Regions from separate parts of the Anaerocolumna sp. AGMB13020 genome, predicted to be linked through region 1. Evidence: predicted binding sites of a transcription regulator. Region 1 holds the regulator's gene; each other region holds the start of a gene.
The links. Region 1 encodes Rex, which represses fermentation and respiration genes when NADH is low (regulators of the CRP and FNR family bind a similar motif). Its sites were predicted from a motif close to ATTGTTAANTANTTAACAAT; they were not measured.
Positions count from the first base shown of each region.

Region 1 (10,412 bases):
ATCGGCTGATATTCCTGATGGTATATCAACAGCAAATACCTTCTCTTTTTTTAATCTGTTTATTTTATCTATTATATTCTTATATTCACCCTGAATATCTTTATTTAATCCGATGCCGAAGATGGCGTCTATAAGAATCGTGTTTTCATCAATAGTATATTCCGGGGTATCAATATTGCTAACTATTTCAACACCGAAATTCACAGCAATTTCTAATTGCTGCAAAAACAAGGCGGATGCCTTATTCCTGTCACCCACCACATATATTGCTGCTTTGTACCCTTTACAGGTTAGAATCCTGGCAGCCGCAATTCCATCAGCTCCATTATTCCCTGTACCGCATAAAGCAAGTATTTTCAATTTTGTATCTTTCTCACAGCTTGAAGTTATGATATGTTCATCAATTACTTCTGCTACCTTTAAGGCAGCACGCTCCATCAAAACAATAGCAGGTATCCCCATTTCTTCCGTGGTTTTCCTGTCAACTTCCTGCATCTCATTACGCTTGACCAGATATTTCATATAAACCTCTTTTATAAACTTGACTTTCTGAATACCTATCTACGTATTTTCTGAATACTACGAATTAATGCTTTCTCCAACAGCAAAAGCACTGGCGAACTCCTTTGTGTTTGTGATAGTTACCAGTATCCTTTGACATGCAATTTTATCGGCAGCCTCTTTGGCTCCTTTCAATAAATTCACAAAAGGTTTCCCGTATTCATCCCGCAATACTTCTATATCTGAAGGATGAATTCCTCGAAAACCCAGACCCAGCATTTTTACAACTGCTTCTTTTACAGCAAAATTTCCGGCAAGCTTTCTTCTGTCTGTCTGAGCAAGTTCTAACTCTTTTGGAGTAAAGATTCTCCTGCAGAAATGTTCCCGCTCACAGGCTTTCATGACTCTTTCGATTTCAATTAAATCTGTACCGATACCAACAATCATGCTATTTATTCCTTTTTATCTCTTCATCCAGTTCCTGCAATAGTTCCGGTCCCAGCAGATCATGCATGTAATTATAGATATCTGCATTTTTCATTTCCATATCCTGTTTCTCTAGGATTTTTATTTTCAGCTGTTCTCGGATGTTTTGAATCCACTTATTAATCTCATTGATTTTCTCTGTGTTCTCACTGAGCCGTCTATAGCAGATTTGTGAACTTTCTATTATTAAAGCTTCGTTAGCCGCCTTAATTTGATAAGGCAGATCAACCAGTTCATTCTCTGAGTCTTTTACTTTATCGCCAATTTCCCTTATCAGTCTCTGGTTCTGATCAAGTTTCTTTTCTTTGGCTTTTCCCAGCTTTGTGTCATTGACATCCATGTGAGTGATAATCTCACCCATCAGTTGATTCTTTATCTTCTTGTAATCCTTTAAATCATTGGTAAGTTTGCCTTGCTGTTTCATCAGCTCATCCAGTTTATTTTCCATTGCTTTGATGTGAACAGGTTTATCATAATCCGGAAACAGCTGATGCCAGCGTTCATCCAATACTACTATTGGTATTTTCTTACCCTTAAAGATTTTTTCAAAGTTTATGTCTTCCTTTTTTCTCATGTATACTTATACCCCATTTCTGGTGCAAGCTTTCGCTTTGGTGTCCTTTTTAATTATTATCGGATGAAATGTCTTCTTCCGTAATACCTTGGGACTCTTCCAAATCTTTTAGGGTATAGGATAATCTCATAAGACTTTCTAACAGATGTACATTCTCTACAATGACATCGGAGGGGAGATTTAAATCTACTGGCGCAAAATTCCAAATGGCTTTAATACCTAAGGCCACTATTTCTTTAGCAGTCTGTGGTGCCTTTATCTTTGGTATGGTCAGTGCGGCTATATGAACCTTGTTGCTCTTCACAAATTCTTCCAGTTCATCCATCATCTGTATCTGAGTTCCCCTGATTGATATTCCTTCCAATCGCGGGTTAACATCAAAGATACCCTTAATCATAAATCCTCTTCTTTCAAAATCACCATAGTTTGCCAATGCCTGTCCCAAATTACCCGCTCCTATGATGATTACATTGTACTTTCTGTCAAGTCCTAATATTTTTCCAATCTCAGTAAACAGATATTCAACATTATATCCGTACCCCTGCTGTCCGAACCCACCAAAATTGTTCAAATCCTGCCTTATCTGGGAGGCAGTAACCTTCATCCTCTCGCTTAACTCCTTAGATGAAATACGTACCACGTCATTTTCCAGCAGTTCTCCCAAGTAACGATAATATCTGGGTAAGCGCTGTATTACGGCTAATGAAATTTCTTTCTCTTGCACTTCTGACCCTCCTTTATTTTTTATAACTGAAAGCAGGTAATTCAATATTGCAAATTAAAACTGATATATGCATATATTCATTAACCTGCTTTTGATTTTCTTATGTTTAAAGGAATGTTTTAAGTAAACTGTTTTTACTCTTCCTGTGTAAAAATACGGTATTCAGGTATTTCTACAGAAAGGATCCTACAAATTCTTCATTTAACTTAATTTACTCCTGAATATAGCTTTCTAATAAGATATTATATGTGAATGATATTTATTTGTCAAATGCTGATTCCTATATGAATTTTCCAATAATTCCCTCGGTTTATCTGCCGGCGCGTATATTTAAAACCGTTCTGTGCTCCAGCGATATATTCTCAAAATAACGTTCTCCGCCTTCTCCAATTGGTGCTTGTGCCACCAAACCAACTTTGATTGTCTGACTGGCGGGCAGAATAAAATAACGCATCATATCATATTTTATACCATCCAAAGAATAGTGAAAGGCAAAGGCATCTCCTACCCTGGCTGCCTGAAGCCAAACCTCATTTCCTTCTATATTACAGCCGTTTGCATCATCAGACAAGGGATTTGTTACAACACTGACAACTGCATTGGTGTCAAAATCCGTCTTCTCAAAGCAGGCCTTAGCCCAGATGCTGTCATTCTCCATTAACATTATCGTTGCTGCATCAAAGGTATCCAAAAAAGCATGAGATACCTTGGCTCTAAATACAAAATCCCCAAAAATTTCTGTATAATAAAATGGCGCATTATCACGTACAAATACTCCTGTCCCACGGAAGAAATCACTCTGCCCGGGTGCTTTTATCACAATTCCTTCTTTTGTATATCGAATACTGCTTTCATTTAACCATTTAAAATCTTTGAAAAATTTCTTACTCATGTGTAAACCCCTTTCCTAATTGGCTTATAATAGTATCTGCGCTGTAAATTACAACCTTCCCGCAGTCTGTAACAGGCACTTTTTCTACATGATATCATTGATACAGGCACTTTTTCAAGTTATTTATCTCACTTAATAACGGAAGTAAATCTTTAACAAAAACTTTGTACATAATCCGAGTTTCTTCTTGAGACCTCCATCAAAACAACAGATCAGCCATAATCTCTCTCTTATATGTCATCCTCTTTGGTTTACCTTAGCTGGGACATGTCAATTACTTGACTTTTTACAGTCATTCCTTTATGATTCTAAATAGAAATCCAAAGAGAAAGGTAATTTGAAATGATTTTAGCATGCAGAAATATTTCTAAAAGCTTTGGAACAGACCAGATTCTTAGCAATGTTTCTTTCCATGTAAACGAAAGGGAAAAAGCCGCTGTTATCGGTATTAACGGCGCAGGAAAATCCACCCTTTTTAAGATTATTATGGGAGAACTGGCACCGGACGACGGAGAGATTATATTTGCAAAGGGTTGCAGTGTTGGTTATCTTGCACAGCATCAGGGACTCTCCTCTGAAAATTCCATTTATGATGAAATATTAACCGTCAAACAGGATGTTATTGATATAGAAACCAAGGTTCGCCAGCTGGAGGAATCCATGAAGGAGGCATCCGGAACCGAACTGGAGCAGATGCTTTCTGCCTATACAAGATTAAATCACGAATTTGAATTGAAAAATGGCTATGCTTATAAAAGTGAAGTTATTGGCATTTTAAAAGGACTGGGTTTTACTGAAGAAGAATTCTCAAAACCTGTCACTACATTATCAGGCGGTCAGAAGACACGTGTTGCTCTTGGTAAACTACTCCTAAGCAAACCCGAGTTAATCCTTCTGGATGAGCCTACCAATCATCTTGATATGGAGTCTATTGCCTGGCTTGAAAACTTTCTGGTTAATTATCAGGGTTCTGTTGTTGTAATAGCCCATGATCGTTATTTTCTTGATAAAGTTGTAACAAAGGTCGTAGAGTTGGAACAGGGTAAAGCCGTCTCTTATGATGGTAATTACACAGCTTATGCCGATAAAAAAGCCATGCTGCGGGATGCAATGTTAAAACATTATCTCAATCAGCAAAGAGAAATCAAACATCAGGAAGAGGTAATAGCCAAACTTCGTTCCTTTAACCGTGAGAAATCCATTCGCAGGGCTGAAAGCCGTGAAAAGATGTTAGATAAAGTAGACCGCCTGGATAAGCCGGTTACTTATGAGCCCCAGATGCACATTAACCTAGAGCCTTCGGTAATCAGCGGTAATGATGTGCTGCGAGTTGAAGGACTTGCTAAATCCTTTGGCAGCTTAAAGCTATTTGATAATCTGAATTTTGAAATAAAAAGAAGTGAAAAGGTCTCTATTATCGGAAATAACGGAACGGGTAAGACCACTTTATTGAAAATCATCAATGAGATAATACCTGCGGACTCCGGAAAGGTAACCTTAGGTTCCAAAGTAAAAATCGGATATTATGACCAGGAACATCAGGTTCTTGATTCAGACAAGACTCTTTTTGTGGAATTAAGTGATGCTTACCCTAATATGGATAATACCGCTATCCGTAATATTCTGGCTGCTTTTCTCTTTACCGGAGATGATGTGTTTAAGCGTATTAAAGATATCAGCGGCGGCGAAAAAGGACGTGTGTCCCTGGCAAAGCTAATGCTCTCAGAAGCAAATCTATTAATCCTGGATGAGCCTACCAACCACTTGGATATCACCTCCAAGGAAATTCTTGAAAATGCAATTAATCGTTATTCAGGAACCGTATTATATGTTTCACATGACCGTTATTTTATCAATAAAACTGCTACCAGGATTATGGATCTTACCGGTAATATGCTGGTCAATTATATCGGTAATTACGATTATTACCTGGAAAAGAAAGATGAACTTACACCCAGTAGCATTTCTAACAATACGGTTTTTTCACAAAAAGAAAAGGATTCTGAGGAGTCTGATACGAAACAGGATTGGAAACAGCAGAAGGAAGAACAGGCTAAGATACGTAAGCGTCAGAATGATTTAAAGAAAACAGAAGAAGAAATACAAAAATTGGAGCTTCGGAACGAAGAAATTGATGAATTATTGACGAATGAGGACATCTATACCAATTCCAGTGAACTTATAAAGCTTACCACAGAGAAAAAGTCTCTGGAAGCAAGATTGGAAGAACTCATGGTAATGTGGGAAGAACTGGCAGAGTAGAATTAATACATTCTGTTATCTGGGTTTTGTTAATATTAAGAAACAATTACTTTGTAAAACAGAGTGTTGCATCATAAAATCCAGTAACTTCTATAACAGGAATGGCTCCCGGCTTATAGGTTGTACTTTGTAACCTGCAACATATATACCGGGAGCATTCTTATTGTATTCGTTCATATGGTATGTTTTAATCTCAAAAGCCGAGCTAATCTTCCAGCAGGTAAGCATCATCCGGAGACAATCTCCGTTCAGGTGTAAAAATCAGCCAGTCCGTAATATCTTCTATCGTATAAGTGCCTTCGCTGCCGGTATGCATATCCTTTACATAATAGGGTTCCTGGGTAAGTGTTCCCCTGACCTGGTCCTCTGTAATTTCAAGAAGTTCAAACCAGATATGCTCATGGAAATTATCCTCGGTTTTATACTCATCATCTACTGTCAGACCAATTTTTACAAGTATCTTATTTTCTTCTGAGGTTATTGCTTTTCTTACGTAATCAAGCCGTTCCAAAGCCAAGGCTCTCATTCTATCTGTTTCTTTGTTGGAGATCATATAGATTGGATTATCTTTGAGTATATCATCATAGATAGAAACGGGCTTGTATTTCTTCTTTTTATAATCCTCCTCCGTTGGATAAGCAAAGACAGCACTGGTATTTCTGTTATGACTCTCCTCCCTGTCTCTTCTCCCCCCCAACATATCGAAAGCATATCCTTTCACAGCTTCTTCCCAGGGTATCAGGGTTATCACCAGATAATCCTCCTCTGATAATCTTGCCAGGTAGAGAGGCTCCTTGTGCTTTAAAGGTTCTTCTGCCTCCAGCATCCGATTAGCAGCGGTTTCAATGATATTATAATGATTGTTATAGGTATCTTTGGTAGAATTCAATACCTCCAATTCAGTGATACCACAACGCGATAATCCATGGGAATGCAGCCATACCTGATCATCATCGGATACGGCCTGAACGGTATAAATATAACGAGGAGCGGGCGGTACATCGGAGCTTGCCGCCATGGCTACCCATCTTCCGGACAGAATCTTTTCAGAGCTGATATCAAGCAAAGCCAGAATATCCGGTATTATTCCATTTACTATTTTTAGCTGTAAGTGATAGGACTCCAAACTGTCATCACCAAAAAGCATATCAATCCTTAAACCAGATTCAGCTCTTACAAGCTTATGCATGTCTACATCAGGAAACAAATGCTGCTGTCTGTAGAAATCCGGTAATGCAAAACTATCCGGATAGAAAATCAATGGATACTCATTTTTCTTGTATTCTATTACTACTTCAAACTTATAATCCTGCATTTTCCTGGACAATATATTGATCCCGGGAATCTCGCTGAGACGTTTTATAAGGACTTCAGGTTCTTTTATATCGTCTTCTTTCTTTGGTATTGCCAACATCATGCTGAAATCATCAAATTGCTGTTTTTCTTCTACCTTTCGGTTAAATAAATTAAATAATCCCATTCGTATCTCCTTATCGGCGGTATCCCTTAAAGTTACAAAATACACTTAAACCGTCTTTGTAACTATTTACAAAGGCGGTTTAAATGCAACTATATTTCATTACTCATGAGGGTCTGCTTTCAGGCACTTGCTGCCTGTGTTTCCTTTTACAACCCTCTATCACTTATGTTCTTGATGGTATTCATAATATGTTCATGAGCCAGCATTTCTGCCTTATCACCATCTCTTTGACGGATAGCATCCAATATGGCGGTATGTTCCTTATTGGAGTTTGCCGCCCGTAAATCCGAGGCCAGGGTTATCTTTCGTATTCTTTGTACATAGTGATGAAAATCAGAAAGTATATGATTTAAAATCTTACTGTTGGAGGCTTCATATATCAATTGATGAAACTTATTGTCCAACTCCACAATCTGTTCGTGATGTTCTTTCTTTGCGTGAAATTCAGACAAATATACAACTTCCTCCAGCTCATCTATCTGTTCTTTGGTAATGTATTCACATGCCCATTTGGCACAAAGTCCCTCCAGATAAGACCGGATAATATAAATATCATGGATATCTTTTTCTGAAATGCCATTCACATAAGCACCTTTGTTGGGTACTATGTTTACCAGCCCTTCCAGTTCAAGCTGACGTAAGGCTTCTCTCACCGGCGTACGACTGACCCCCAGTTCCTGTCCGATGGTGGTCTCTTTTAATTCGTCATTCTGTTTATATTTTCCTGATAGTATATCTTCCCTGATCTTTGTAAACACTCTGCCTCGAAGGGAATATTTATCCGTATTTTCCTTATGAACATCTTTTTCGTCCACAAAATTCCTCCTAAAGCTTTTCAATGGTCTCCATTAGGTAATCGGCAAATTCCGCGCTGGTTGCTCCGGTATTTCTTCCCGTAATGACCAGCTTCTTCTCAGTAATGGTGCAGATATCTAGTGCTTTATATAGCTTATCTGCTTCATTCTGATATCCGATATGTGATAATAACATAGCACCTGCACGGATTACGCTGCAGGGATCTGCATAGATATCTCTTCCTTCATCCACCATTCTGGGTGCTGATCCGTGGATTGCTTCAAACATAGCATACTGCTTACCGATATTGGCACTGCCGGCAGTTCCCACACCGCCTTGAAATTCTGCTGCTTCATCCGTAAGAATATCCCCGTAAAGATTGGGTAACACCAGCACCTGGAAATCTTTTCTTCTCTTTTCATCTACCAGCTTTGCAGTCATGATATCAATGTACCAGTCATCTGCTTCAATCTCCGGATATTCCTTCGCTATTTCTTTAAAGGTATCAAGGAATTTACCATCTGTTGTCTTAATGATATTCGCTTTGGTTACTGCCGTTACTTTGGTTTTATTATTTGCTTTGGCATATTCAAAGGCAGCTCTGATAATTCTTTCGGTTCCCTGACTGGTAACCACTGTAAAATCTACTGCCAAATCCTCTGTTACAGGAAAGCCCTTGCTGCCTACTGCATATGCACCTTCTGTATTTTCACGGAAAAAGGTCCAGTCAATTCCCTGCTCCGGAATACGTACCGGACGCATATTAGCGAAAAGATCCAGTTCTTTTCTCATAGCTACATTGGCACTCTCAACATTGGGCCAGGGATCACCTTTTCTTGGTGTTGTTGTAGGTCCTTTCAGAATAACGTTGCATTTCTTAAGCTCTGCAAGCACATCATCAGGAATCGCCTGCAATTTTTCTGCCCTATGCTCAATGGTTAATCCATCAATCGTCTTAAAGGTTACTTTTCCTTTTTTTACTTCCTCACTTAACAGGAACTCAAGCACTCTTTGAGCCTGACCTGTTATGGCAGGGCCTATACCGTCTCCTCCGCATACGCCGATTGCTATGGTTTCAAGCTCTTTATAGTTTACAAAATCCGCCTGATTCTTCATTACCTCAACCCGCGCCAGCTGCTCTTCTAATAATTTCCCGAATTTTTCTTTTGCCGCCTGTATAAACTCTGTCATCTTACACCGTGCCTTTCTTTTGCATGTTAATAAGTTTCTATTGAAGCATTCGAATGGTAGTCCCATACAATGCAGATCTAAATTCCTGTGATAGCTTATCAATAGGAATTTACAACCGGTTTTCTCTGATGTCCGTAATTACTCCGATTAATTCTTCATCTGTAATTACCGTTACACGTCCGCTGTCATATTCCTCATCTACCCATTCTTTTACCTTAATTACAAGAGGGTCATTCTTATCAACAATTTCATCTCCCTTTAGCTTAAAGTAAGTATTAATCCAATGAGCGATACCGGCAAGCCCTGAGGTATTGGATACCGCAACCAGAGCAGGCCTGTTTAAAAATTTCTCCGTATCAAATATATTATATATTTCCTCATTTTTCAATAGTCCGTCTGCATGAATTCCTGCTCTTGTAACATTAAAGTTCTTTCCGACAAATGGTGTTCGGGGAGGAATCTTGTAGCCGATTTCTTTTGTAAAATAATCTGCCAGCTCAGTAATTACGGTTGTATCCATACCGTCTAAAGTCCCTTTAAGCTGGGCATACTCAAAGACCATGGCCTCCAGTGGTGTATTACCGGTACGCTCACCAATACCGAAAAGGGAACAGTTTATACCGCAGGCTCCATACAACCAGGCAGTAGTGGAATTGGTAACCGCCTTATAAAAATCGTTATGTCCATGCCATTCTATCAGGTGCGAAGGTACCCCTCCATGCGTTAAAAGCCCATAGATGATACCCTGTACAGACCTGGGTATCACAGCACCTGAGAAATTAACTCCATATCCCATGGTATCACAGGCTCTGATCTTAACTGGTATACGATATCTTTCTCCCAGCTTCATTAATTCCATACAAAAAGGTATAACAAAACCATGGATGTCAGAGCGCGTAATATCTTCCAGATGGCATCTGGGCGCAACACCGGTCTCAAGACATTCCTGGACAACATTCAGATAGTGGTTCATGGCTTCTCTTCTGGTCATCTTCATCTTATAAAAGATGTGATAATCAGAACAGCTTACCAGTATTCCGGTCTCTTTCATACCGATATCCTTCACCAGTTGAAAATCCTTCTTGCTGGCTCGAATCCAGGAGGTGACTTCCGGGAACTGATATCCCTTCTCCATGCATTTATACACGGCATCCCTGTCCTTTTTACTGTACAGGAAGAATTCACTCTGGCGTATAATCCCTTTGGGACCTCCAAGTCTATGTAAATAATCAAATATGGTAACAATCTGTTCGGTGGAATAAGGAGCTCTGGATTGCTGTCCATCACGGAAGGTAGTATCTGTAATCCATATCTCTTCCGGAAAATTATGAGGCACTATTCTGTCATTAAAAGCTATTTTAGGGACCTCATCATAAGGAAATAAATTCCTGAAAACATTTGGTTCGCCGACATCAACCAGAGTGTATAAGTGCTCCTCCAGCTGAAGCAGGTTATTCTGACGGTTCATAAATACTTTCCTGTTTTCCATTGCTCTGCTCCTCATTCC
Region 1 is NZ_CP136910.1:5,081,914-5,092,325, reverse strand. Features, by position in the region: gene R2R35_RS21440 (NAD(P)H-hydrate dehydratase) at 1-522, opposite strand, end outside; gene acpS (holo-ACP synthase) at 580-948, opposite strand; gene R2R35_RS21430 (hypothetical protein) at 950-1,561, opposite strand; gene R2R35_RS21425 (redox-sensing transcriptional repressor Rex) at 1,611-2,285, opposite strand; gene R2R35_RS21420 (DUF1349 domain-containing protein) at 2,596-3,177, opposite strand; gene R2R35_RS21415 (ABC-F family ATP-binding cassette domain-containing protein) at 3,520-5,439, shown strand; gene R2R35_RS21410 (DUF4026 domain-containing protein) at 5,645-6,919, opposite strand; gene R2R35_RS21405 (GntR family transcriptional regulator) at 7,066-7,734, opposite strand; gene R2R35_RS21400 (isocitrate/isopropylmalate dehydrogenase family protein) at 7,745-8,905, opposite strand; gene R2R35_RS21395 (2-isopropylmalate synthase) at 9,015-10,394, opposite strand.

Region 2 (10,412 bases), 720 kb from region 1:
AAGAAGTTCATCGATTAAAATAGCTGCGGCTTCTTCCTTCAAAAGACTTTTTCCGCTAGTGGAGACCATCACCGGATCTAATACAATATTTCTCAGCCGGTATTCTTTGATTTTCCTGCACAGACACTTCATGATTTCTGCGTTATATAGCATACCAATCTTTACTGCATCCGGATAGATATCTTCACAGATGCGGTTTAACTGTTCCTCAACAAACTGGGGGCTGACTTCATATATTCCGGAAACACCAAGAGTATTTTGTGCCGTTAGGGCTGTAATTACGCTCATACCATAGTGTCCGTGGGCAGTAATGGTCTTTAGGTCTGCTTGAATTCCTGCTCCTCCGCTGCAGTCGGAGCCTGCAACCGTAAGTACTTTCTGCATAAGCTGTCTGTTTCCTTTCTTTCCTTCCTTAACGTTTCTAAGAAGATATAATTATCTGTTTTGCAAGCCTTTTCATTTCTGCCGCTGCCTGCTTAATATCCCTGCTTCCAAGAATTGCAGAAATAACAGCCACGCTGCTTATACCGGTGCCTGACAATTTGCAGATATTTTCACTGTTGATTCCTCCGATGGCTGTTACCGGTATGGATACCTCCTGGCATATGTCTTTTAAGGTTTCAAAGGACAACAGACCAGCATCCGTTTTCGTAGAAGAACCAAAGACTGCACCTGCCCCAAGATAATCCGCCCCTTCTCGCTCCGCTTCTGCCGCTTCCCATACATTATGAACTGACATACCAATTATCTTATTTTTTCCAAGTATCTTTCTTGCTTTTGCAATCTCTCCATCCTTCTGTCCCAGATGTACACCGGCGGCATCCACTGCCACCGCCACATCAATTCTGTCATTTATGATAAGGGGAATCCGGTATCTGTCCGTCACTTCTTTTACTGCCAGCGCTTCTGCGGTAAAAGCATCAAAGGAAAGTTCTTTTTCTCTCAGCTGTACCATGGTTACTCCCGCTCTGACGGCGGTTTCTACCTGCTCAGCCAATTGCTTCGCTCTAAGCCAGGTTCTGTCTGTAACCAGATATAAAAGCATTTTATCCCTTAACTTGTCCATTCTCTATATCCTTTCAGGTCTTCTGTCAGTAAAATACGTTCTTTCAGGAGTTCCTCCTCCATATTACTGATGCAATCCATTAAATGAATTTTTAAGGAAGCTGTCCCCTCTTTCCTCTCTAGCATTCTCGCAAAAGCAATTTCACCGCTTATTCCCATTGCTGCAGTTCCTGCTATTGCGGCCCTTAAGGGTTCTTCCGGATAAACGGCGTTAAAAGCTCCGATAACTGCCGAAAGCATACAGCCGGTTCCTGCTATTTTACACATGGAGGCATGTCCGTTTCCAAGATAAAAGACCTTTTCTTTCTCTGCAAGAATATCTGTTTCTCCCGTCTGAACAATGACTGCACCGGTCCTTCCGGCAAGCTCCCGTGCCGCTTTACAGGCTTCCTCTGGATTATTTTCCATACGGCTGTCTTCTTTTGCCGCATCCACTCCTTTTGAGCTGCCGCTTCCTTTATACAACGTCTTTATTTCCGATGCATTTCCTCTGATGACGCTAAAGTCTATTTCCTTCAGCAATCGAAAAGCCGCCTCTAAGCGGTAGGCAGAGGCTCCCACTCCCACCGGATCTAAAAGTACGGGGTGCAAAAGTGCATTTGCCCGTTTACCTGCCCTTAGCATAGCCGATAATCTGTTGTCATTTATCGTTCCCAGATTGATTACCAGAGCCTCACAGCCTGCCGTTATTTCCTCGGCTTCCTCCGAAAAATCTGCCATTACCGGATAAGCGCCACAGGCCAGCAATATATTAGCACAGTCGTTTGCGGTAACATAGTTGGTGATACAGTGAATATGAGGTGCCCTCTCCCGCAATCTCCTGAAACTCCCCTCAAAAATAGTATGTACCATTATTTCCTTCCTTTATAGAGTAGTTCTATAGTATTTCTACCTTTTCACCGTTCAATATTTTGTTAGTGGTTCTCATTGCACACATTTTGCCGCACATGGAGCAGCTGTGCTTATCTGATGGCGGTGCACTTTCAAAGTATTCCCTTGCTTTCTTAGAATCAAGAGCACAAGCAAACATTTCTTCCCAGTCAATTCTTCTTCTGGCATCGCTCATACGGTTATCCTGCTCTCTTGCTCCCGGTAAACCTTTGGCAATATCCGCCGCATGAGCAGCTATTTTGGTTGCCATGATTCCTTCCTTTACATCGGAGAGGTCCGGAAGCCTTAAGTGCTCCGCAGGGGTGACATAACAGAGAAAATCCGCACCGTTTGCAGCAGCAATGGCACCTCCGATAGCAGATGTAATGTGGTCATAGCCAGGTGCAATATCCGTTACCAAAGGCCCCAGAACATAAAACGGTGCACCATGGCACAGGCGTTTTTGAAGGGTCATATTGGCAGCAATTTCATTTATTGCCATATGCCCCGGTCCCTCCACCACTACCTGTACATCCTTCTCCCAGGCTCTTAAGGTCAGTTGTCCCAATTCAATTAACTCTCCCAGCTGTCCGGCGTCCGTACTGTCATGAATACTTCCTGGTCGAAGCGCATCCCCCAGACTGATGGTAACATCATATTCTCTTAACAGTGCCAGTACTTCATCGTAGTATTCATAAAAGGGATTTTCATTTCCTGTCATCTCCATCCATGCAAACAACAGAGAACCTCCCCTGGATACAATATTAGTTAAACGATGGGAGGCTTTAAAGGTTTCAACTGCCCTCTTGTTGATTCCAGCATGGATGGTCATAAAATCCACTCCCTGTTTGGCATGTGCTTCTACCACCCTCAGAAAATCCTTAGCTGAAATATCCATAAGATCTTTCTCCAGGTAGCCTATTGCATCATACATGGGAACTGTTCCGATCATAGCCTTTGAGTACTCTATCAGCTGTCTCCGAAAGGTATTGGTCTTGCCGTAGTTGCTTAAATCCATTATAGCCTCGGCACCAAACGCAAGGGAAAGTCTGACTTTTTCAAATTCCTTTTCATAATCTGCGCAATCTCCTGAGACTCCCAGGTTGACATTGATTTTTGTCTTTAAGCCTTCTCCGATACCTTCCGGGCTCAGTGAAGTATGCAGTCTGTTAGCTGGAATGACAATACGCCCTGCCGAGACCCGTTCCATGAGCAGTTCGGTATCCATTCCCTCTTTTTGGGAGACTATCTCCATTTCCTTTGTAAGTATCTTCTTTCTGGCTGCTTCCATCTGTGTATGATAATTCATTTTTTATTACCTTCTTTCATATTTTAACTATTTAAAGTTGTTCATTGTGAATAAGTTTCTGTAATATCCCGCTTCTACTTAAGGATAACAGGAGCACTGCGGATATTATGGCGCCAGCGAAGGAACTGATACCAAAGGGTATTACAAAAACGTAAAAAGCTCCTTTACCGGATAAAAACATCGCTGCAACAGGATAGGCTAAAAGAGCTCCAAAAATTCCTGTACCCGCAACCTCTCCCAATAAAGCTGCTCCAAGCTTTTTTGTGTATTTATAGAGTATTCCGCAGAGAAAAGCTCCGCACATGCTCCCGGGGAAAGCCAGGATACTTCCCGTTCCCATGATATTGCGAACCACAGAGGTAACAAAAGCCATGGAAACTGCGTATACCGGCCCCAGCATTACACCGGCAATCACATTAAGGAAATGCTGCACCGGAAAAACCTTGGAGGCACCGACCGGAATATAGAAGGTTGAGCATACTACTCCCAAAGCGGTTAGAACCCCTGCCAATGATAGCTTTTTAACTGACATTTTTATTTATCCTTTCTGTATTTTGTCAATAAATAACACCAAAAAGGGATATACCCGCAGGTATATCCCATAAATACAGTTCATCCATGTTATACTTCCCTACGTTGGCATTATCCAAATCAGGTACGGTCGAAACTATTGTTTCCTCTCAGCCTGCACACAAGCTCCCGAATTATTTATTTAGTTTTATTATAGTATCCATATTCTGTAATGTCAATTGAATTACGGAAACCTTTTCGATATTGGTCACATCTCTTTACTTGATTTGTTACTGTAACCGTTTTCTCACTTGGATTGTAATCGTATCTTCTTGGCTTGTAATTATCTTTCTTGGCCTGTAATCGTTCTTCTTGGCTTGTAATCGTCTTTCTTGGCTTGTAATCGTTCTTCTTGGCTTGTAATTGTCTTTCTTGACTTGTAATTGTCTTTCTTGACTTGTAATTGTCTTTCTTGACTTGTAATTGTTCTTCTTGGCTTGTAAATGTTCTTCTTGGCTCATAATTGTTTTTCTATGGCTCGTTATATCCAGACGGTAAGGTATGAACGCCCTTACTGATTATGAAAAGTGAATACCAGTCTTGGCATATTATGAATTATTCTTTTCTCTACCTGATATATCCCTCCTGTATAGGCCAATATCATTCTGCTCCAAAACAATTGAGCACGGCTATTAATATCCTCTGAACTGGTATCAAGCATCCATCGCCCTCTGTGTTTATCAAGAATACGGATAACCGCCTCCTGAGAGATGCCTTTGCTTCGATAGGGGCGCAAAATAAAGGTCTCGTGGACGCAATAGTCCACTTCTCTTGATACGTATTTACCACTGGCTATGAGGCAGAAGCCTGCCGGAATCCCATCAACGGTTATGCAATAGGGAAAAAGCTCTTCCGGATTTTCAAACCAGATATTCTGCGTATCATATTGCTCGCTTAAAGTGCGTGTCTCATCTTCTTCAAAGATACCATATCGATTAGGCAGTGTATCATGGATTTCAGCCAAATCATGCAGATATAGCGGGTACATGTTCTTTATTACAAAGCCTGTTTCTTTATTGCATAAAATCAAATCTATTTTCATATTTGAATTGCTCCTTTTATATTTTATAATTTTTATTTATCTTAAAACTATAATTTATAATGCAATTCTTTACTGTAACATAACGCCCCATGCGTATTGATGAGTTCACCTAAAGAATTGCATGGAGCTTACTACAAAACCTTATACCATAGCTATAATTTTTTCCCATCCTTGTCTCCTTTTGCCCTCTATGATTGCTTATAAATATACTAATAATAATAGATGTATCCAGAAAAACTGCCCACCAGTTTATCCGTAGCGGACAAACCGTGGGCAGTGGGCAAGTTTTGAACCAAACTTGATTATATTAAAATCTATTCAACAAGCAAAGCTTAGAATTTACCTGCATCAGCAGCCTGCTGGATCGCAACCGCTACCGCTACAGTGGCTCCAACCATAGGGTTGTTACCCATTCCGATAAGACCCATCATCTCAACGTGAGCGGGAACGGAAGAAGAACCTGCGAACTGAGCATCAGAGTGCATTCTACCCATAGTATCTGTCATACCATAGGAAGCAGGACCTGCTGCCATGTTATCAGGATGAAGTGTTCTGCCTGTACCGCCGCCGGAAGCTACGGAGAAGTATTTCTTACCCTGCTCAAGACATTCTTTTTTGTAAGTACCTGCTACTGGATGCTGGAATCTTGTAGGATTAGTGGAGTTACCAGTGATGGAAACGTCAACACCTTCCTTGTGCATGATTGCAACACCTTCCGTTACGTCGTTTGCACCATAGCAGTTTACTTTTGCTCTGTCTCCATTGGAGTAGGATTTACGGTATACTTCCTTCACCTCTCCTGTATAGTAATCCATCTGTGTCTCTACGAAAGTAAAGCCGTTGATTCTGGAGATAATCTGAGCTGCATCTTTACCAAGACCATTTAAGATAACTCTTAAAGGCTGTTTTCTTACCTTGTTCGCGGAGAGCGCGATACCGATAGCACCTTCAGCTGCTGCGAAAGACTCATGACCAGCAAGGAAAGCGAAGCATTCTGTGCCTTCTTCTAATAACATCTTTCCTAAGTTACCGTGTCCTAAACCAACTTTTCTCTGGTCAGCAACAGAACCGGGGATACAGAAAGCCTGAAGTCCTTCACCAATTGCAGCAGCAGCATCTGCTGCTTTTCTGCAGTCTTTTTTGATAGCGATTGCAGCGCCTACAATATAAGACCAACAGGCATTTTCAAAACAGATATTCTGAATACCTTTTACCTGGTTGTATACATCAAGACCGGCTGCTTTTGTAATCTGTTCTGCTTCTTCGATGGAAGCTATTCCATAGCTGTTTAATACAGCATTGATTTTATCTATTCTTCTTTCATATGATTCAAATAAAGCCATTTTATGTATCCTCCTTCGGTTATTCTTTTCTGGGGTCAATGATCTTCACAGCATCCGCAACACGTCCGTACTGTCCTTTGGACTTCTCATAAGCGGTTGTAGGGTCATCACCTTTTTTGATGAAATCTGTCATTTTGCCCAGATTTACGTACTGATAACCGATTATCTGATCTTCCTCATCCAGAGCGATTCCGGTTACATAGCCTTCTGCCATTTCAAGGTAACGGGGACCTTTCTTTAAAGTACCATACATAGTACCAACCTGGCTTCTTAAACCTTTTCCTAAGTCTTCAAGTCCGGCTCCGATTGGAAGTCCTCCTTCAGAGAAGGCACTCTGAGTTCTACCATAAGCGATCTGTAAGAAAAGCTCTCTCATAGCTGTATTGATAGCATCACAAACAAGGTCTGTGTTAAGTGCTTCTAAAACAGTTCTTCCGGGAAGTATTTCAGCTGCCATAGCTGCTGAATGTGTCATACCTGAACATCCGATGGTCTCTACCAGTGCTTCCTGGATAATACCGTCTTTTACGTTCAGGGTCAATTTACAGGCTCCCTGCTGAGGTGCACACCAGCCAACACCGTGTGTTAAACCGGAAATATCCTTCACTTCTCTGGCCTGTACCCATTTTGCTTCTTCTGGGATTGGTGCTGCACCGTGGTTAACGCCTTGCGCAACCGGACACATCATTTCTACTTCATGTGAATAAATCATGTCTAGACTCCTTTCAATGTACATCAATTTTGCAGTATCTACTATCTAGTCGCGGATATGGGGTTATGAATGCCTCATAAATGCGGTAATACCGCCTTGCAGGCAGGCTTAAATCCCCTGCCATCTATGCTTTTGTAAGCAGACAGTATGTTATTATTTTAACACCGCACTTATTCTCTCATAAAAAGTCAAATTAGTCCATAGTTTTTGAGAAAAAATTATTAACAACCTGCTTCTCTCCTACAGGAATTTTATGCCATCTAAGGGTCTTTTCCGATTTGTTCACTTTACTTTAACCGATACATAAGGATTGTTCTTAATGGTAAACCGCCAGAGATAATCTTTCGCTTCCCCCGCATAATCGATATTGATCCGCTTGGAGGTTTCTATCTCAAATTCCTCTGAATTTGCCGGTTCTTCAAGATATAATTTGCTGCTGCACAGATCAAGACCATAATGTTCTCTGGTAATTCCCATTCCCTGACACAATTTCCCAGGCCCATTAAGAAGCATTTTTAATTTGGCATTCTTTCTTCTTTTTTCCATGATATCAATGCCTTCCAGCGGTTCAAGTGCCCGAAGGAGTACCACCTCCGGTATATTTTCTTTATTGGCTACAATATTCATACAATTATACATTCCATATATCATGAAAATATAGGCATAGCCCCCCTCATTGTATTGGATATTGCACCTGCCATCTCTTTTTCCTTTATATGAATGGGCTGCTGCATCGATTACTCCCATATAACTTTCTGTCTCAACAATGATTCCTTTGGTTATGCCCTCCTCCGATTCATGAACCAGTACCTTTCCAAGAAGAGCTTTTCCAAGCTTTATGCCGTCCTGTCTATAAAATTCACGTGATAATTTCATATCCGTATTGCTCCTTCTAACTCATGTATATCCCAGTACTGTCTTGATAAGTTTATTCAGCACCCGTTATTCCAATAAAATGTACTGTCGTCGTTAGGTATCGCATACTGCTAATGCATACCTCCTATTACCTATGTACAAAGTCAATACCATTGCATGTCTGAAAACTCATTGCACCCTTCTGAGGTGCAAGTAGTTTTCCGCCACATTCCAAATTCCTCCTATAAAGTATAGATAATTCCAGCCGTTTTTTCAATGGCTTTTTAACCTTTTACAGCTCCTGCCGTCAATCCTTCCACAATCTGATTGCTGAAACAGCAATATACCAGAATGGAGGGAACCACCGCTATTACAATAGCAGCAAACATCTGAGTATAGTTTGTTGAATAAGGACCCACAAAATACGTTAGCGTCACAGAAAGTGTCTTCTTGGCCGCATCAGATATGAACACCATTGCTAAGAGTAGTTCGTTCCAGTTACTTACAAAGGTCATAAGGCCGGTAACGAATAGACCCGTCTTAGACAAAGGCAAGGCAATCTTAAAAAAACTGCCGTAAATAGAACAGCCATCAATGCAAGCCGCTTCAAACATATCTCCTGGCATACCACGGAAAAAATTCACCAGAATATAGATAGTCATCGGTAAAGAAAAAGTTACATAAGGGAGTATCAAGGAAAAAAGACTGTTAGTCAGCCGCCAGTTAGAGAAGGCAACAAACAGTGGTATTAGTACACAATGCACCGGTATCATCATTCCAATAAGAAAATATCCCATAGCAGAATTGGCGAACTTCCATCTCATACGCCCAATGGCAAAGGCAGCCATCGCTCCAAGGAGCATGCTTGCTGCCAGTGTAATGACACAGACTATTACAGAATTCAGGGTTGCAAGTCCTAATTTTCCGGCTGTCCAGGCCACTCTGTAATTATCCCATTGGAGTGTCCTTGGAATACGGAAGGGACTGCTGAAAATTTCCGCATTTGTCTTAAAGGAAACTAATATGACCCATAACAACGGCGTTATGTAGATTACAGCCAATAACCCAAGAAATATATATACAAACAGAAAACTTACTTTAAACTTTCTCACCTGCTAACCTCCTACATTTCATAATCTTCTGTCTTCAGGCACTTACTGATAATAAAGGTTACAATGATGCATAAGACCAATAGCACAACCCCTATGGCACTGGCATAACCGTATTTAAAATATTGAAACCCCTGGTTATACAGATGGGTGGCAAGCACATCCGTCCGATGGTTCGGACCTCCCTGGGTCATGTTATATACCAGATCAAAGAATTTCAGGGAACCAATGCAGTTCAGGGACAGAGAGGTGGCAATCATTGGCTTAATTAAAGGTAAGGTAACATGGAAAAAACTCTTAAACCTGCCGGCTCCGTCTATATAAGACACCTCATAAAGCGAACCGGAAATCCCCGCAATCTGCGCCATATATAACATCATGGTAGTCCCTACATACTGCCATAGAGCCACAAAGGCAATTACCCACATGGGCAGAACAATAAAACCTTTTGTATCCATCAGCCAGAGAGGGCCTTTTATACCTATCAGGCTGAGCAATTGATTGACACCCATTTTCGGGTTAAAGAGAAAGGACCAGAGAAGTCCCAGTGCTGCAGAAGATAATACCGCAGGCAGATAATAAATGTTCTTAAACAGATTCCTTCCGCGTTTAACATTGGTAAGCAGCGCAGCCAGCAGTAAACCCATAAATTGCTGACTGACAGCAGAAAACAGCATGAAGAAAATAGAGTTCTTTAAAGCTGTCCTCATGATGGCATCTTCCATAAACAGCTTCTTAAAATTATCAAACCCGGTAAATTCAGCACCGGTCAAGGCATTCCAGTTACAAAGAGAATAATAAAGTGCCTGGCAAATCGGCACTAAGAGTACAGCTGTAAATAAAATAAATGCAGGTGCAACAAACAGAATAATTGCGGTCTTATTACGATATATTTTGTCCATAGGTACCTCCCTGGCAGTTTTTACTTCATTTCGGATATACGAACCCGCAGGGGTTGCGCAAACGATTGTTACATGAGTGTGCAAAAAGGATGTCGTAAGAAGTCCTTGGCTTTTCCGTCATGAACGTTCTGAAAGACATATTGCCGATTCTGTATACTGAAAGCGAACAGTCTTGTACGGTTACAGTACACAGAAATCAGTAATGTGCCTTTTTGTCGCTGTGTGACAGAAAGCCATGGGACTTCTTACAGCAGCCTTGTGATATTAACAGTCTCTTTTTCCTTTCGTTCTATTTTTTCTTACGGACATTCTCGGTGTAGAAATTTTGAACCTGTTCAAAAGCCTGTTCTGAGGTCAGACTACCCAGGAACAGATCGACCATTGCATTATCAAATACATCTCCAGCCTCCACCGATGCCAGGGATTCATTATAAAAGCCCAGGGTTCCGGTTGATTTAGACAGGATATCCATTACGTAACCAAGCTGTGCCGGTGCTTTTTCCTTATCATATGCCACGTTGATTACCGGAATCTTTCCAGCGACTTCTGCTGTGTATTTCTGCGCTGTATCATCGGTAAAATATTTCATTAACGCCAGGCAGGCTTCCTGATTCTTAGTGGTAGCACTCATTACA
Region 2 is NZ_CP136910.1:4,361,653-4,372,064, reverse strand. Features, by position in the region: gene thiD (bifunctional hydroxymethylpyrimidine kinase/phosphomethylpyrimidine kinase) at 1-384, opposite strand, end outside; gene thiE (thiamine phosphate synthase) at 422-1,066, opposite strand; gene thiM (hydroxyethylthiazole kinase) at 1,054-1,917, opposite strand; gene thiC (phosphomethylpyrimidine synthase ThiC) at 1,943-3,244, opposite strand; gene thiW (energy coupling factor transporter S component ThiW) at 3,276-3,782, opposite strand; TPP riboswitch at 3,856-3,957, opposite strand; gene R2R35_RS18110 (GNAT family N-acetyltransferase) at 4,326-4,856, opposite strand; gene R2R35_RS18105 (GGGtGRT protein) at 5,189-6,199, opposite strand; gene R2R35_RS18100 (iron-sulfur cluster assembly scaffold protein) at 6,219-6,911, opposite strand; gene R2R35_RS18095 (DNA-3-methyladenine glycosylase) at 7,194-7,787, opposite strand; gene R2R35_RS18090 (carbohydrate ABC transporter permease) at 8,051-8,878, opposite strand; gene R2R35_RS18085 (carbohydrate ABC transporter permease) at 8,890-9,777, opposite strand; gene R2R35_RS18080 (ABC transporter substrate-binding protein) at 10,067-10,412, opposite strand, start outside.
Region 2: a site for Rex is predicted at 7,058-7,077, ahead of R2R35_RS18100 (iron-sulfur cluster assembly scaffold protein). Genes of this name have one in related genera too.

Region 3 (10,412 bases), 1.9 Mb from region 1:
ACTTCCACGACGCAGATACGGCAGGCTCCGATTTCATTTATTTCCTTTAAGTAGCAAAGGGTAGGAATTTCAATATGTGCCAGCTTTGCTGCTTCTAAAATAGTGGAGCCCATAGGTACAGCCATTTCTGTACCGTTTAACTTTATATTAACGGTTTCCATCTTTTTCCTCCATTCTTGCACATGCATTTTGTGCATCTGTATTTGTGCCGAGGATTTCACAGGCACAAATTTGTGGTTGAAAATGCATTTCTTTCAACCTAAACCTCCTCCTATAATCTTATGAACAGGTTTACTGTTTGGATATAGCACCAAAACGGCATTTTTCCATACATGCGCCGCATTTGATACACTTGCTCTGGTGGATTAAATGAATTTCCTTTACCTTACCTTCAATTGCTCCATTCGGGCATACTCTTGCACATAAAGTACAGCCCTTGCACTTATCAGCATCGATAACATAGGAAAGGAGTGCTTTACATACACCGGAAGGACATTTTTTATCCACAACATGAGAAATATATTCATCCTTGAAGTATTTAAGGGTGGAAAGGACAGGGTTTGGTGCCGTCTGGCCCAGACCGCAAAGGGAATTATCCTTAATGTGATAGCAGAGTTCCTCCAGGGTATCCAGGTCTTCCAGGGTTCCCTGGCCCTTTGTGATTTTCTCTAAAATTTCATAAAGACGTTTGGTACCAATACGGCAGGGAGTACATTTACCACAGGATTCCTCAACGGTAAACTCTAAGAAGAATTTGGCAATGTCAACCATACAATTGTCTTCATCCATAACGATAAGACCGCCGGAGCCCATCATGGAACCGATATTTATAAGGTTATCATAATCAATGGGAATGTCATAGTGCTCGATCGGAATACATCCACCGGAAGGACCGCCGGTTTGTGCTGCCTTGAATTTCTTGCCATTGGGGATACCGCCGCCGATTTCTTCTACAACTTCTCTTAAGGTTGTACCCATAGGGATTTCCACAAGACCAGTGTTTTTAATCTTACCGCCAAGAGCGAATACCTTGGTGCCCTTGGATTTCTCAGTACCCATATCGGCAAACCACTTGGGTCCGTTTAATATGATCTGAGGTATATTTGCATAGGTTTCTACGTTATTTAATATTGTAGGTTTACCAAATAAACCTTTCTGTGCAGGGAAAGGAGGTCTGGGACGAGGTTCACCTCTGTTACCTTCGATGGAGGTCATAAGAGCGGTTTCCTCACCACAAACAAAAGCGCCGGCACCAAGTCTTAAGCCAATATCAAAGTTAAAGCCGGTTCCAAAGATATCCTCACCGAGCATTCCGTATTCTCTTGCCTGTTTAAGAGCAATTTCAAGACGGTCTACTGCAATGGGATATTCTGCACGAACATAGATATAGCCCTGTGTCGCACCGATAGCATAACCTGCAATAGCCATTGCCTCAAATACTACGTGGGGGTCACCTTCTAGAACGGAACGGTCCATAAAGGCACCCGGGTCACCTTCATCAGCATTACAGCAGACATATTTCTGGTCTGCATCATTGCCTTTGGCAAGCTTCCATTTTAAGCCTGTAGGGAAACCGCCGCCGCCTCTGCCGCGAAGACCGCTGTCTAAGAGGGTTTGTATAACATCATCGGGAGTATACTCGGTAAGTACCTTACCAAGAGCAGAATATCCGCCATTTCCGATGTATTCTTCAATATTCTCAGGATTGATGACACCGCAGTTACGAAGTGCGATACGATGCTGCTTCTTATAGAAGTCGGTTTCATTTAAGGATTTAATGCCATCGTCAGTAACTGTTTCTGTATATAAAAGACGGGTAACGGGTCTTCCTTTTAATAAATGCTCGGTTACGATTTCCGAAATATCCTCTTCTTTTACCATGGAATAGAAGCAGGCATCGGGATAAACAATCATAATGGGTCCCAGCGCACAAAGTCCGTGACAACCGGTCTGAACCACGGAAACTTCCTTCTCCAGACCGTTTTTCTCTATTTCAGACTGCAGGGTTTCGATAATCTTAACACTTCCGGAGGAAGTACATCCGGTACCGCCGCATACTAATACGTGTGAACGAAACATGTCTTATATCCTCCCTTCAGAGCTGATGGTGTATTTGTCAACGACTTTACCGCCTAAAAGGTGCTGTTCAAGAACCTCCAGTGCTTTCTCCGGTGTCATCTTTACATAGGTTACTTTTTCTTTACCGGGTGCAAATACTTCTACAATAGGTTCATATTGGCACAGTCCTATACAACCGGTCTGTACAACAGCTATATTTGTAAGGTTTTTTTCCTGAACGGCATTGGAAAGAGCAGTGAGAACCGGTCTTGCACCACTGGCAATACCGCAGGTCGCCATACCTACCACTACTCTGGTCTGGCTGGCAGTTTCGGAACGCAGACCGATCTGGCCTTGCATTTTTTCTCTGATAGCCTGTAACTCTTCAAGAGTTTTCATAAGATATCCTCCTTATTTATATTGAGAACTGTATAAATCCAATGTTTGAGACTTTGTTAAAAAGTTATCAAACTTGGATGCGTATATCTTTTAGTATCTATATCGAAACGGATGTATTAAAATGCTGCTAAAAGTAAATACCTTCATTTGCTTCTTCATGATTCTCCATAAGAAAATTTTTTAAGAATACTGTTACCTCAGGATTGTTTAGAGGAACATTGTGAAGTAGGGAGCGCATTTCTCTGGTATCCAGTACAAAACTCTTATCGTCCACGCGGTAGGTATAGACAAAGTCTATAGACGGGTGGAAGGTAATCAGACTGTAAAGGGTACTGTTCATATCGCCAAGAGGCATTCGGTCAATGTGGGTTAGCTGAAAGGAAGCATAAACTTTCGTTCCTTTACCAGGCTCTGATTCCATATGAAAATCTCCTCCGCAGCTTAAGGCTGCCTGTTTGAAGAAGGGAATTCCCAGGCCTACTTTTCTGGTAGTCCTTGTTGTATAGAAGGGATCCTGTGCTTTGACTGCTTCTTCCTCTGTCATACCGCAGCCGTTATCCTTTATCTCAACCTGTAAAAGGTTTAAGGACTGAGCTATCTGTACGGTTATTTCAATGAGAGTGGCATGAGCACTTACCGAATTCTGTGCAATATCTAATATGTTTAACGAGATTTCAGTCATCATGGATTGAATTACTCATATTTTGTAAGTATATCCTTAACATCGTCTACCGTAAGTCTGCCGTATACATCATCATTTACTGTAAGTACGGGAGCAAGACCGCAGGCACCGATACAGCGACAGGCATCTAAGGAGAATTTGCCGTCAGGTGTACATTCCCCACCCTCTATATGAAGCAGCTCGGCTAACTTGTTGAAAATATCACCGGAGCCCTTAACATAACAGGCAGTACCTAAACATACGGAAATTTTGTATTTTCCTTTGGGATTTAAAGAAAACTGGGAATAGAAAGTAGCTACACCATATATTTTTTCAAGCGGGATATCCATCTCGTTTGATATAATGGTCTGAACTTCTATAGGAAGATAGCCGTAAATACTCTGTGCTTCCTGCAGAATGGGCATTAGGGCACCTTTGTCATCTTTATACTTATTAATGACTTTGAGAAGCTCCGCTTCCTGCTCTTTTGAGCCGGCGAACGGGACTGTTTTTTTCTGGGAACTCATTCTTTAACCTCCTTGATTTTGTGGCTGTTTGTACGTTACCTGTCGAAATATTTCAAAATTTTTATTCGACAAACAACATCAGTATAACATGTTATTGATAAAAAATCCACAGATATATTAAAATTAACAATTGTAACAAATGGAAAACAGAGAATATTAAGCTATTAATGCAAAAATGATAGAAGTTGAAAAAAAACACCGTCAATGTTATACTGTGTGTAAATTTATAGACTATTGAATTGTATAAATTGTACATACAAATGAAAGAGTTCTAAAAAGAAAACCGAAAAAAGTGTTAGAATTAACAAACAATAAACAGCTCGAATTTTACGATTCATTTGGGCAGTTTCACAAGTAAAAGGAATGGAGTCAGAGAGAAATGTTTTTTATTTCACAATAGGATTATTTAAGGGTATCTGTAATTAAAAACACAGGCTATGAGAAAGGTTTGGTTTATTATGACAATTCATGATGTAATGGATATACTTGGTGCCAGGCTCGTCTGGGGAGAGAAATATCTGGAACGAGAGGTTCATACTGCCTGCGGTGCAGATATGATGAGTGATGTCCTGGCCTTCGTAAAGGATCAGTCCGTGCTGCTTACAGGTCTTTGTAATTCACAGGTTATAAGGACTGCCGAGATGATGGATATTATCTGTATCGTCTTTGTGCGGGGCAAGGTACCGGACGAGATGATGACAGAACTGGCAATGGAAAGCCATATTGTGCTGCTTGCTACAGATAAGCAGATGTTTCCTGCCTGCGGTATGCTCTATGAAAGAGGATTAAGGGGAGGTGCTGCTCATTGAGTAAGAATATACAGCTTAACTATCAGGTATCAGCTGAGGACTTTACAAGAGCAGGAGAAGCCTCCAGTGATGTGAAATCCAAGTTAAAGCAGATGGGGGTAAATCCTGAGATTATTAGAAAAGTCGCTATAGCCATGTATGAAGGGGAGATAAATATGGTTATTCATGCACAGGGTGGAGCAATTCAGGTGACGTTATCCCCGGAGGAAGTACATATGGTGTTAAAGGATAAGGGGCCAGGTATACCGGATATCGAGCTTGCCATGCAGGCAGGTTACTCTACAGCCCCCGATAAGGTAAGATCTCTGGGGTTTGGTGCCGGTATGGGACTGCCCAATATGAAGAAGTATTCTGACGTGATGAATATCGAGACAGAACTTGGAATAGGTACTACGGTAACAATGACGGTTAAAATACAGTAATAGGTAATGGGGTGTTTCAGTTTAAACTGTCTGTTTGAGCAGTATCCCTGGCAAGCCGGGGGTATATATGGGGGTTCGTATGGATAAATTTTTTACTGCTGTTCGTCTGCAGGAGGACTTGTGCAAGGGATGCATTAACTGTATCAAAAGGTGTCCGACTCAGGCTATCCGGGTTCGAAAGGGAAAGGCTGTTATTACAAAGGAATTCTGTATTGACTGCGGGGAGTGCATAAGAATCTGCCCTCATCATGCAAAGCTGGCGGTATATGATCCCTTGAGTATATTAGAAGATTATGAGTATACCGTGGCTTTACCAGCACCTGCACTATACGGTCAGTTCAATAATCTGGAGGATGTTAATATTGTATTGACGGCACTCAAAAAATTTGGCTTTCATGACGTATATGAGGTCAGTGGGGCTGCTGAGCTGGTATCGGAATTATCCAGAAAGTACCTGGAGGAACAGGAACAAAAGATGCCCTTTATCAGTACCGCCTGTCCTTCTGTGGTGCGTTTGATCCGGGTGCGTTTCCCAGGATTGCTGGAACATCTGCTGCCCATAAAGGCGCCAGTTGACCTGGCAGCGGCACTGGCAAGGGAAAAAGCGGTAAAGGAAACCGGGCTTCCGGCAGAGAAGATAGGAATTATCTTTATCAGCCCCTGTCCGGCAAAGGTCAGTGCGGTCAAGAACCCTCTGGGATACAGTAAGAGTGAGGTGGACGGGGTAATTGCCATAAAAGATATCTATCCAAGGCTTATTAGCCTTATGAAAGAAGTGGAGGAGAAGCAGCAGATCGAAAATCTTGCCATATCTGGTAAAATCGGCATCAGCTGGGGCGGAACAGGCGGAGAAGCCGGAGGACTTCTTACGGATAATTACCTGGCAGCAGATGGAATTGAGAATGTTATCAGAGTACTGGAGGATCTGGAGGATCAGAAAATTTCCTCTCTTGAATTTATAGAATTAAATGCCTGTAACGGTGGCTGCGTGGGAGGTGTGCTTACCGTTGAGAATCCCTTTGTGGCAAAGGTAAAATTAATCCGGCTGCGAAAATATATGCCGGTTGCCTGTAATCATCTGGATGGCAGTGAGGTAAAGCACTGGGAGTGGAATCGTGAAGTTAACTATGAACCGGTATTTAAATTAAGCGAAGACCTGCAGGAGAGCATTACTATGCTTGCGAAGGTAGAAGAGCTTTGCGAGAAATTCCCTGGTCTTGACTGTGGTTCCTGTGGGGCACCTACCTGCAAGGCACTGGCAGAGGATGTGGTTAGAGGTGTTGCCGGAGAGCAGGATTGTATTCACATTTTAAGGCAGTATATTCACAGGCTGTCTGACGAAATCAGCAAGTTTGATAACTGATACTGCAGGATAATGCTTCATATCATATTGTGCAGGAGTGTTGATAAACATGAAACACATTCTATAGATGTAACAAGAAAGAGTGGTGTAAATGCAAAAAGAAATTGACGAAATCATAAAACCTTATAAAAAAAATTATATCCGTGAAATGAGAAAAAGCATAGGACATAACCCTGTAATGGTTCCCGCCTGCGGCGTTATCATCGAGAACAAGGAAGGTCAGATTTTACTGCAGCAGCGAAGTGATAACGGTAAATGGGGATTGCCGGGCGGTGGGATGGAGATGGGAGAGACCTTTCTTGAAACCGCCAGACGGGAGGTATATGAAGAGGTAGGAATTATAGTGGAGAATCTGGAGCTCTTTGGCATATATTCCGGCGATGACAGGTATATTGTATATCCTAATCAGGATATCTGCTGGGTGACAAGTACCATATTTAAAACCACTGAGTACAAGGGTGAAATCCTGCAGGAAACAGAAGAAACGTTAGGTCACAGATTTTTTAGCGGAGATAACCTGCCAGAGAATATAAATAATTATGACCGCAAGTGTATTGAAGACTGGAAGAGAAATAATTCCGGGATTATTATTAATTAGAAAAGAAAGGAAAAGGTAACATCATGACAGTAGGAGAGATTCTTCATAAGGAGATATTCGAAATAATTAATCCTGGCAATGACCTTGAGAGAGAGCTTAAAGGTGTATATTGCTGTGATCTCTTAAGTGTAGCTATGGGAAAAGCTTTTTCAGGGGCGGTCTGGATTACGGTAATGGCCAATGTAAATACCCTGGCAGTTGCGTCTTTGACAGAGGTTGCCTGTATTGTTCTGGCAGAGGGGATAATGCCCGATGAACAGACAGCTCTAAAAGCTAAGGAACAGGGAATAACTCTCCTGGCGGTTAATAAGCCTGTATTTGAGACCTCTCTGCTGGTTCATGAACTGATTCATGTATAAGGTCTCTTATGATCTGCATATTCATTCCTGCTTATCCCCCTGCGGTGATGAAGATATGACACCTGGAAATATAGTTGGAATGGCTGCCATAAAAGAACTGAATGTCATAGCTCTTACAGATCATAACAGCAGCAGAAACTGCCCTCCTTTTCTAAAACATGCGGAGTGTTTTGGAATTATTGCTATTCCGGGAATGGAGCTCTGTACCAGAGAAGAAGTACATGTTCTATGTCTTTTTGAGGAGCTGCAGGGAGCATTGGAGTTTGACACCTTTGTATATGAAAAGCTTTTTAAGGTTCACAACAATGAAGAAATATTTGGAAGGCAATTGTTGATCAATGAAAGGGATGAAGTCTCCGGAAAAGAAGAATATCTGCTCGTCAATGCAGCAGATATCGGATTTGATGAGGTTTATGAACTTGTGAAAACCTATGAGGGGATAATGATACCGGCCCATATTGATAAGAGCTCCAATAGTCTCTTATCAAATCTTGGATTTATCCCGCCTGATTCCCGGTTTACCTGCGCAGAAGCTACCTGTAAAGAGGCCGTAAGTATAAGTGGCTTAAGTCCTGCAAAAGCAGCTGGTTTCTCCAAAGAGGAGGAAGCAATGGCAGAATTAAAAAGGAAGAATCCTTATTTGCAGAATTGCCGGATCATTAATAATTCCGATGCTCATTATCTGGAGCACATTCATGAGCCGGTTCATTTCCTTCAAATTGAGGAAATGAACAGAAAAGGAATATTAAAGGCTCTGGTTAACCCTTAATTATTTCGTATGCATGGAGAATTCCAGTTCCTTATATGAATCAAGATTCTCATGAATGTCACGATTGTCTGCTTTATGGAACAATTTGTCACGGTTTACAGTTGCAGCTCTTCCAGTCAGGACACTTCCGGGGCCGTTCTGACAGCCGCCTTCACATACCATACCCTCAAGGAAATCCTCCGGTAACTTACCTGCTTTTAACAGGGTCAGGGCTTTCTTACATTCAGCAGCACCGTTGCATTGCTTTACCGTGATGTCGGTATTTTCCTGTTTCTCTTTTAAAGACTGTAATACAGAAGCGGTAACGCCGCCTGCTATACAGAATTTCTTTCCATAGATACTTCCCTGCTGAAGGGTATCGGCGGCTGCCTCAGGCTTCACTTCTTTTGCACGGAACATGGCATAAAGTTCATCTAAGGTAAGGGCGTAATCTGCACCTTGCAGCGCTACCGTATCAAGTACTTCGCCTTTTTTGGCAATGCAGGGCCCAATAAATACACAGACAGCATCGGGGTAAAGAGCCTTAATAAGTCTTGCAGTAGCAGTCATGGGGGATACAGTGGTGGACATATTTTCTACCAGCTGAGGGTAATGTCTGCGTATCATCTTAACAAAGGCAGGACAGCAGGAGGTAGTCATCTTCTTACCCTCCTTGTAGCCTTCTGCCCATTCTTCACTTTCACTGGCAGCCACAAAATCTGCACCTAAGGCTACTTCATACAGACCGGCAAAACCTAGACCTTTAATGGCTTCCACCATGGAAGAGAAGGTGATATCTGCTCCGAACTGACCTTCCCAGGCTGGTGCCAGCATGGCATAAACAGGACGGGGGGACTGAAGCAACAGATCGATTACGTCTGTCATAAAGGAGCGGTCTGAAATTGCGCCAAAGGGACAGTTCTTGATACAGGAACCGCAGTCAATGCAGCGTTCTTCGTTAATTACGACGATATTATTCTCATCCATTGTAATGGCATCAACCGGACAGCTCTTCTTACAGGGACGCATCAGATCTGCAATGGCATTATAGGGACAGGCCTGAGAACATTTGGTACATTCCTTGCATTTGGCAGGGTCGATATAAGCTCTGTCACGGAGCATGGAGATGGCTCCAAAATTACAGGCAGCCTGACAGCGTTTGCCCACACATTTCTGACAGTTATCTGTTACTACAAAGCGTGTAATAGGACATCCTTCACAGGCTGAATTGATGACCTGAACGATATTCTTATTATCTTTTCCGGCAGAGGGGGATTTTCCTTCGGCAAGACGAATTCTCTGACGGATGATTTCCCTTTCTTTATAGATACAGCAGCGAAAATTAGCCTGAGGGCCAGGGATCAGTTCAAAAGGAAGGGCATCCTTTTTCTCATCCAGCTCGCCTTCAAAACTAAGTTTTGCTACCTGGTACAGGACTTCTTGTTTAATGGCATCAATGTTGTTATCATTACCTAACATAAGACTACTCCTTTTTGAAGTTGGGGTTTGAATAACCGGTAATTGTGATGTTTGGTTATTCGGTTGTGTACGTTTAGAGGTTTCCCGCATTAATAATATTGTATATTGACCTCTTTTCCCAGATTGTTGACCGCTTCTTTCAACTGTTCCACCAGATGCAGGCGGATACTTAAATCAAAGGGGAGGGAAGGATTCTGATGGGCCTCATTCATAGCCTTTCCTACAAAGAGGTTGAGTATTGTGCAGTCCTCGATAATGTATTTGGCGACCAGAGAGCCGCCGTTCTCCTTATCCAGCTCATCAAAGAAGGCTTCACTGATATCACCTTCCCCGTATTGCTTAATCAGAGCCAAAGCTCTGGACAGGGTTAGGACCCCTTCGGTTACCAGATGAATTCCCTCCATGTTGGCGATGGGAGGAAGTGCGGGATCGGTATAGTCCAAAGAGGTGATAAGAGGGCGTTTTAAGATGCGGGAGGCAATATTGGCACTGGTGCCTCCGCAGATGATCTTCTTTCCCTGACTGCCCATAAATTCACGGATTAAATGTCCGTCATTGCCGGGACTGGAAGGCGGACCGGTAAAAAGGTCTACCACTTTTGCACCGGTTATACGTAAAACCGCTACAGTGGTATCATCACCAGGCAGTTGCAGATACAGATCGTCACAGGCTTTGATAAGGGTACCTGCAAGTCTGGAAGCGGAAAGGGTTTCTCTGGCAGACAGAAGGGCAAAGTCCGCGACATTCTGCCAGTTCCAACCGAAATTAAGCAGATTTCCGACACCTGCGTGGATTACGCCATCGCTCATAAGAATAAAGCAATCATTGATGGAAGCGGTAAAACGGCATTCCCTGATTATCTTATTCTCCAGAACACGTTCCGTAAAGGGGAGAGGGAAAAGCTTATTGTCCCTTATCATGATGCAGGAGGGGTTATCAAATTCAGCCAGATAGACCTGACCGTTATGAAATACCTGCAATATACTGAA
Region 3 is NZ_CP136910.1:3,176,421-3,186,832, forward strand. Features, by position in the region: gene R2R35_RS12905 (NADH-dependent [FeFe] hydrogenase, group A6) at 1-161, opposite strand, end outside; gene R2R35_RS12910 (NADH-quinone oxidoreductase subunit NuoF) at 292-2,079, opposite strand; gene R2R35_RS12915 ((2Fe-2S) ferredoxin domain-containing protein) at 2,083-2,457, opposite strand; gene R2R35_RS12920 (ATP-binding protein) at 2,585-3,142, opposite strand; gene R2R35_RS12925 (NADH-quinone oxidoreductase subunit NuoE family protein) at 3,151-3,645, opposite strand; gene R2R35_RS12930 (DRTGG domain-containing protein) at 4,104-4,454, shown strand; gene R2R35_RS12935 (ATP-binding protein) at 4,451-4,876, shown strand; gene R2R35_RS12940 ([Fe-Fe] hydrogenase large subunit C-terminal domain-containing protein) at 4,956-6,239, shown strand; gene R2R35_RS12945 (NUDIX hydrolase) at 6,331-6,837, shown strand; gene R2R35_RS12950 (hypothetical protein) at 6,861-7,196, shown strand; gene R2R35_RS12955 (PHP domain-containing protein) at 7,189-7,965, shown strand; gene R2R35_RS12960 (4Fe-4S dicluster domain-containing protein) at 7,966-9,423, opposite strand; gene R2R35_RS12965 (SpoIIE family protein phosphatase) at 9,513-10,412, opposite strand, start outside.
Region 3: a site for Rex is predicted at 2,510-2,529, ahead of R2R35_RS12915 ((2Fe-2S) ferredoxin domain-containing protein). Genes of this name have one in related genera too.